2 regions of the Dactylosporangium sp. NPDC051484 genome follow, and region 2 is predicted to be linked to the other one. Evidence: riboswitches for the same ligand, from Rfam matches in the RefSeq annotation. Region 2 holds a riboswitch; the other holds the start of a gene.
What was found. Region 2 has a riboswitch for thiamine pyrophosphate ahead of AB0367_RS26070 (ECF transporter S component). Riboswitches for the same ligand answer to the same signal wherever they lie in the genome.
Positions count from the first base shown of each region.

Region 1 (3,395 bases), on a different contig from region 2:
TGTCCACGCCGCCCAGCGCGTACACCGGGATCGGCACGGCGAGGGCCATGCGCGCGAGGGCGGCCAGGCCCAGTGGCGGGCCGTATCCAGGCTTGGAGCGGGTCGGGAAGATCGGCGAGAGCGTGGCGTAGGCGACGGTGTCGTCCGCGGCGGCGGCGCAGAGCGAGTCGAGGTCGTGGCACTTGCGCAGGGCCGGGTCCTCCTCCAGCAGCAGCCTTCCGCCGACCGCGTCGAGCGCGGCGCGCAGGTCGGCGGCGAGCTTGAGGCGCCGCCGCCGCGGGAGGTCGTGCTCGCGCAGGACCACGACCCGCGCCCCGCCGTCGGCGGCCATCGCGATCAGCTCCGGCAGCGGGCGCCGGGCCTGCTGGCGGTCGGTGAAGACGATGAGGCCGGGCTCCGCTGCGGCCTCATCGGGCGCTACCACGGCATACCTCCGGTCGGGCTGGACGCGGTCGCGTGCAGGCGGCGGGGGATCCGGCCGGCGAGATGCGCCAGCCGCCCGGCCCGCACCGCCAGGCGCATCGCCTCGGCCATGCGCGCCGGGTGCTCGGCCCGGGTGACCGCGGTGGCGAGCAGCACGCCGTCGCAGCCGAGCTCCATGGCCAGCGCGGCGTCGGAGGCGGTGCCGATGCCGGCGTCGAGGATCACCGGGACGGTGACCTTCTGCCGGATCAGCGCGATGTTGTGCGGGTTGCGGATGCCCATCCCGGAGCCGATCGGCGCGCCGAGGGGCATGACCACGGCGCACCCGGCGTCGGCCAGGCGCTGGGCCAGGATCGGGTCGTCCGAGGTGTACGGCAGGACGACGAACCCGTCGGCGACCAGCTCCGCGGCCGCGGCGACCAGCTCGACCCCGTCCGGCAGCAGGGTGTCCTCGTCGCCGATGACCTCGAGTTTGACCCACGCGGTGCCGAACGCCTCCCGCGCCAGGTGGGCGAGCTTCACCGCCTCGGTCGCCGTGTAGCACCCGGCGGTGTTGGGCAGGACCCGCACGCCGCAGCGCTCGATGACGCCGAGCAGCGACGGCGCGGCCGGGTCGAGCCGGCGCAGGGCGACGGTGACCATGGCGGTGCCGCTGGCGCGGATCGCGGCCTCGAGCGCGGCGTGGCTGGTGGCTCCCCCGGTGCCGAGGACCAGCCGCGAGGGCAGCTCGATGCCGTCGATGACTAGGACGTCGAGGTCGTCAGCCACCCTGCACCGCCGTCAGCACCTCGATGTGGTCGCCGTCGGCGGGGCGGGTGTCCGCCCAGCGCGACCTCGGCACCACGTCACCGTTGAGGGCGACGGCGATCCCGCGCGGATCGTCTCCGGCGAGCGCACGCACGACGTCGGCGACAGTGGTGTCGTCGTCGACGGTCGATGCGACGGCATTGACCACAAGATGCATAAGGCTCACTCCTGCCTCCCTGCGCCGGCATGATCCGGATCAGGTTCGACGGTCGGGGGCTGACAGCCCCCCTCTCAGCCCGGTCGCACCGGACTCCCGTGGGGTACGCCTCGACCATAACGCCGACGCCGGGTCAGGTAAAGCGCGCCACCCCGAACGCGTCGACATCAACAGTGGTAGAGCCGTCGAGGACCAGGTCGGCGAGCACCGCGGCGGTGACCGGCGCCAGGAGCACGCCGTGGCGGTAGTGCCCGGTGGCCACCAGGGTCCGCGCGCCGGGCGGGCCGCCGGGGAGTGGGCCAAGGACCGGGGCGTTGTCCGGCGTGCCGGGACGCAGTCCGGCCAGGGTCTCGGCCAGGGCCAGCTCGGCCACGCCGGGCAGCAGGTCGGCGGCCGGGCGGAGCAGGTCGAGCACGCCGCCGGCAGTGACCGTGGTGTCCGTGCCGCGCTCCTCCTCGGTCGCGCCGACGACCAGTTCACCGTCGGCGCGCGGCACGAGATACACGTGCCGGCCCGCCGCCACGCCGCGAATCACGTGCCGGACCAGGGGCTCCGCGCCGCGCAGCCGCAGCATCTGACCCTTCACCGGGCGCACGGGCAGGCCGGTCAGCGACGCCGACCCGACGCCGTTCGCGACGATGATCACATCGTCCCGTACTGTGGAAAGGTCATCGATCTTCTGCGATGCGAACCGCAGCGGCAGGCCCCGCAGGGCGCCCAGCAGCAACCGCGGGTCGGCCTGGTGGTCGCCGGGAGCGAACGCGCCGCCGCGCACCCGCGGGGACAGCAGCGGCTCCCGCTCGCGCAGCTGGCGGCCGGTGAGCGGCTCGATCGGCGTCCCGGCGCGCCGGTAGTAGCCGACGAGCCGGTCGATCTCGGCCTGGTCGTCCGCGGTGAGCGCGACCAGCAGCGTGCCCTCCGTGCGGTAGCCGATCGGCCGCCCGGTGCGCTCCCGCAGCCGGGCGGCGAAGGCGGGCCAGCGGCGCATCGACTCGAGCATCAGCGCCTGCAGGGCCTCCTCGCCGAAGACCGCCTCGGCGGCGGGGGCGAGCATGCCGGCCGCGACCAGCCCGGCGCCGCGCGTGGGGTCGGGGTCGTAGACGGTGATGTCGTGCTCGCCCCGCTCGAGCAGCTCGAAGGCGATGGCGAGCCCGATGACCCCGCCCCCGATGATGCCGATGGTCGGGCGACCGGTTGTGCGGCGGCTGGTTGTGCGATGCATGCTCACGCGACGAACTCCGCGGCGGCGGCGAACGGGTCCGGCGCGCCGCTGACCGCGCCCACCACGGCGACCGCGTGCGCGCCCGCCGCGAACAGGTCGGCGGCCCGCGCCGCGGTGACCCCGCCGATCGCGACGACCGGCACCTCGACCGCCTCGGCGACCGCGCGTATCCCGGCCGGGCCGATCGCCGCCGGCAGCCCGGACTTCGTCACGGTCGCGAACGCCGGCCCGACCCCGAGGTAGGAGGCCCCGTCGGCGACCGCGCGCCGGGCCGAGCGCGGGTCGCGAGCGGTCGCGCCGAGGATCGCGGCGGGCCCGAGGATCCGCCGGGCCGCGGCCACGGGCAGGTCGTCGGCGCCGACGTGCCCGCCATCGGCGCCCGCGGCGAGCGCGATGTGCAGCCGGTCGTTGACCAGGCAGGTGCGGCCGAGCTCGCGGCACATGGCCAGCACGCGCACGGTCAGCTCGTAGGCCTCCCGGTCGGTGACGGCGTCTTCGGGCCGCACCTGTATGACGTCGAAGCCCGCCCGCAGCGCCGCGGCCACCACGTCCAAGGTGTTGCGGCCGGGCCGGGTGTCGGTGACAAGATGGAGTCGTCCGAGGCTGTGCACCGCGATAGCTTTTCAGAATGAAGCAGGTACGACTGGGCCGGACTGGCCTTCAGGTCTCCGAAATCTGTCTCGGCATGATGAGCTACGGCTCGTCCGCCTGGCGCGACTGGGTGCTCGACGAGGACGCCGCTGACCCGTTCGTGCGGCGCGCGGTCGAGGCCGGAATCACGTTCTT
Region 1 is NZ_JBFAZX010000027.1:51,184-54,578, forward strand. Features, by position in the region: gene AB0367_RS30925 (thiamine phosphate synthase) at 1-424, opposite strand, end outside; gene AB0367_RS30930 (thiazole synthase) at 418-1,191, opposite strand; gene thiS (sulfur carrier protein ThiS) at 1,184-1,387, opposite strand; TPP riboswitch at 1,386-1,496, opposite strand; gene thiO (glycine oxidase ThiO) at 1,521-2,609, opposite strand; gene thiE (thiamine phosphate synthase) at 2,612-3,220, opposite strand; gene AB0367_RS30950 (aldo/keto reductase) at 3,238-3,395, shown strand, end outside.
Region 1: it holds a riboswitch for thiamine pyrophosphate, as region 2 does, so the genes downstream of both, thiS (sulfur carrier protein ThiS) here and AB0367_RS26070 (ECF transporter S component) in region 2, are expected to answer to the same signal.

Region 2 (3,395 bases):
TCGTAGCCGCGCCCGCCCCGGATCTGCACCAGGTCGTCGGCGATCCTCCAGGCAAGCTCCGTGGCGTAGAGCTTGACCAGCGCCGCCTCGATGCGGATGTCGTTGCGGTTGTCGTCGGCCAGGCGGCAGGAGACCTCGAGCATCGCCTCCATGCCGTACGTCGACCCGGCCATGAACGCGATCTTCTTCTCGATCGCCTCGTAGGCGCCGATCGGCCGGCCCATCTGCACCCGCTCGGCGGCCCACTCGCGCGCCACACCGAGGCACCACTTGCCGGCCCCGACGCACATCGCGGGCAGCGACAGCCGCCCGGTGTTGAGCGTGCTCAGCGCGACGCGCAGGCCGTGGCCCTCGCCGCCGATGACGTTCGCGGCCGGCACCCGCACGTCGTGGAAGCGGGTGACGGAGTTCTCCAGGCCGCGCAGCCCCATGAACGCGTTGCGCCGCTCGACCGTCACGCCGGGCGCGTCACCCTCGACCACGAACGCGGTGATGCCGCCGCGGTGCCCCTCGCTCCTGGGCACCAGCGCCATGACCACGAACAGCGTGGCCAGGGTGCCGTTGGTCGCCCACAGCTTGACGCCGTTGAGCAGGTAGTCACCCTCCGGCGTCGGTACCGCCGAGGTGCGCAGATTCGCCGGGTAGGAGCCCACCTCGGGCTCGGTGAGCAGGAACGCCGACACCTCGCCGCCGGCCAGCCGGGGCAGGAAGCGCTGCTTCTGCTCGTCCGTGCCGACCAGCTTGAGCGGCTGCGGCACGCCGATGGACTGGTGCGCCGACAGCAGCGCGCCGATGGACGGGTTGACCGAGCCGGTGAGCATCAGCGCGCGGCAGTAGTCGAGATTGGTCAGGCCGAGCCCGCCGTACTCCTCGTCGATCTTCATCCCGAAGGCACCCAGCTCGCCCAGCGAGCGCAGGACCTCGTCCGGGATGCGCGCGTCGCGCTCGATCTGCTGGCCGTCGACCTCGGCGGACAGGTACGCGGCGAGCTTCGCCTGGAACTCGGCGCCGCGAGCCTCGGCGGCCGGGTCGAGCTCCGGCAACGGGTCGATGAGATCGAGGCGCAACCGGCCGAGGAAGAGCTCCTTGCCGAAGCTGGGCTTCTTCCACTCGGTCTCGCGGCTCTCCTCGATGACCTTGCGCGCTTCCCGCTCCGCGCGCACCGACGTGGAAACCATGGCCACCCCCAGGTAGACGGTCCTAGGTGTAGAGCAACCTACGGCCAGGTTATTACCCACCGGTAGCGTTCGCCATGCCTCAGGCGAGGCAGCGGGCCAGGATCGCCTCGGCGACCTCAGATGGCGCCTAATCGGGGATCCAGTGACTGATCCCCGCAAGCCGGACGAACCGGTAGTCCGCGTCCACGTGCTCGGCGCAGGTGCGGGCGGCCGTGGCGCCGATGGCCCGGTCGCCGTCGCTCCACACGTACGGAGCGCTCGCGCTGCTCGGGGTCGGTGGTGCGCCGGGTGAGACGCCCCGCTGATCGAGGGCGTGGGTGCGCAGGCCGGCGGCGTGCAGCGCCGGGGTGACGGCCGCCCACTCGCCGCTGTGCTGGGGGAAGCCGTCCGTGCAGCAGCAGTACCGGGTCCCCGTCCATCGGACCACCGGCCACCACGTCGAACGTCAGCGAGCGCGCCGTGATTTTCATGACCAGAGACTAGGGGTCAACAACGTTCACTGTTACCGTCGGAAAACAACTGCACATCCGGCAGGGGAGCGCACAGCGCTGAGAGTGCGGCCGCCACGCGGCGCCGCAGACCCTCGAACCTGATCTGGGTAATGCCAGCGCAGGGAGCTCGGTCACCTCACGCAAGCCGCCACGTCCGTCCGTTCATGCGGCGGGCGTGGCGTCGCGTCTCCTTCTGGTTCACCCCCGAACTAGGAGGTATCACCAATGCAGACCCGTTGGCGCACCGTCGACATCGTCGTCGCGTCGATCATCGCCGTGGCCTTCGCCGCGGTCTTCTACGCGTGGAACAACGTGTGGACCGCGCTGGAGAGCAGCTTCGCGCTGCCGTGGCGCGCCGTGATCTACGGCGTGTGGCTGGTCCCGGCGGTGCTCGGCCCGCTGGTCATCCGTAAGCCCGGCGCCGGGCTCTACACCGAGATCGTCGCCGCGACCGTCTCGGCGCTGTTCGGCTCGGCCTGGGGCCTCACGGTGGTGGTGTCCGGCCTGGTGCAGGGCATCGGCGGCGAGTTCGGCTTCGCGGCGACCGGCTACCGCGGGTACCGGCTGGGCAACGCCCTGGTCGCGGGTGGCCTGGCCGGCCTCGGCGCGGCGCTGTTCGACCTAAGTGTCTACTACGGCGACACCTTCACCGCCGGGCAGAAGTGGACCTACGCCGCGATCGTCGTCGTCAGCGGCGTGGTGATCGCCGGCGCCGGGAGCTGGGCCCTGCAGCGCGCCCTGTCGAAGACCGGTGTGCTGGACCGCTTCCCCTCCGGCCGGGAGCGGGTCGCGGTCTGAGCACCGTCGAGTTCCGCGGGTTCGGGTGGCGGCACGCCGGCCGCAAGGCCTGGGCGGTCCGCCACCTCGACCTGCGCATCGAGCACGGCGAGCGGGTGCTGTTACAGGGCGCCTCGGGTGCGGGCAAGTCCACCGTGCTCGCCGCGATGGCCGGCCTGCTCGCCGAGGACTCCGGCGAGCAGGAGGGCGAGATCCTCATCGACGGCCGCCCCGCCCAGCAGCGGCGCGGCGAGACCGGCATCGTGTTCCAGGACCCGCAGACCCAGCTGGTCATGAGCCGGGCCGGCGACGACGTCGCGTTCGGCCTGGAGAACCGGGGCGTGCCGCGCGCGGAGATCTGGCCCCGGGTCGACGCGGCCCTGGCGGCGGTGGGCTTCCCCTACGGCCGCGACCGGGGCACCGCGGCCCTGTCCGGCGGCGAGCAGCAGCGGCTGGCCATCGCCGGGGTCATCGCGCTGCGCCCCGGGCTGCTGCTGCTTGACGAGCCGACCGCAAACCTCGACCCGGAGGGCGCGCAGCTGGTTCGCACCGCCATCGCCAAGGCGCTGCAGGACCTCGACGCGACGATGGTGCTCGTCGAGCACCGGGTCGACGAGGCGCTGCCGCTGGTCGACCGCACGATCGTCATCGGCGAGGACCCCGACGCGGTGTGGACGCCGGCCGCGCCCGGGTCGTTGCCGATGCCGGCCCGCAAGGCGCCTGGGCCGCCCGGCGAGGCGCTGCTCACCGCCGAGGGGCTGGGACTGGCGCACACGGACAAGACGATCGACGAGGTCGTACTGGGCGGGCAGGCCCTCGCCGTCGAGGGCCCGAACGGCGCCGGCAAGACCACCCTGGCCCTGCTGCTCGGCGGGCTGACCCGACCCACCCGCGGCCGGGTCGTGGCCGCGCCGGCGCTCGCCGGCCCGGACGCCGCCCGCCCACCGCA
Region 2 is NZ_JBFAZX010000019.1:4,360-7,754, reverse strand. Features, by position in the region: gene AB0367_RS26080 (acyl-CoA dehydrogenase family protein) at 1-1,178, opposite strand, end outside; partial or broken gene AB0367_RS26075 (hypothetical protein) at 1,306-1,648, opposite strand; TPP riboswitch at 1,701-1,812, shown strand; gene AB0367_RS26070 (ECF transporter S component) at 1,895-2,467, shown strand; gene AB0367_RS26065 (ATP-binding cassette domain-containing protein) at 2,464-3,395, shown strand, end outside.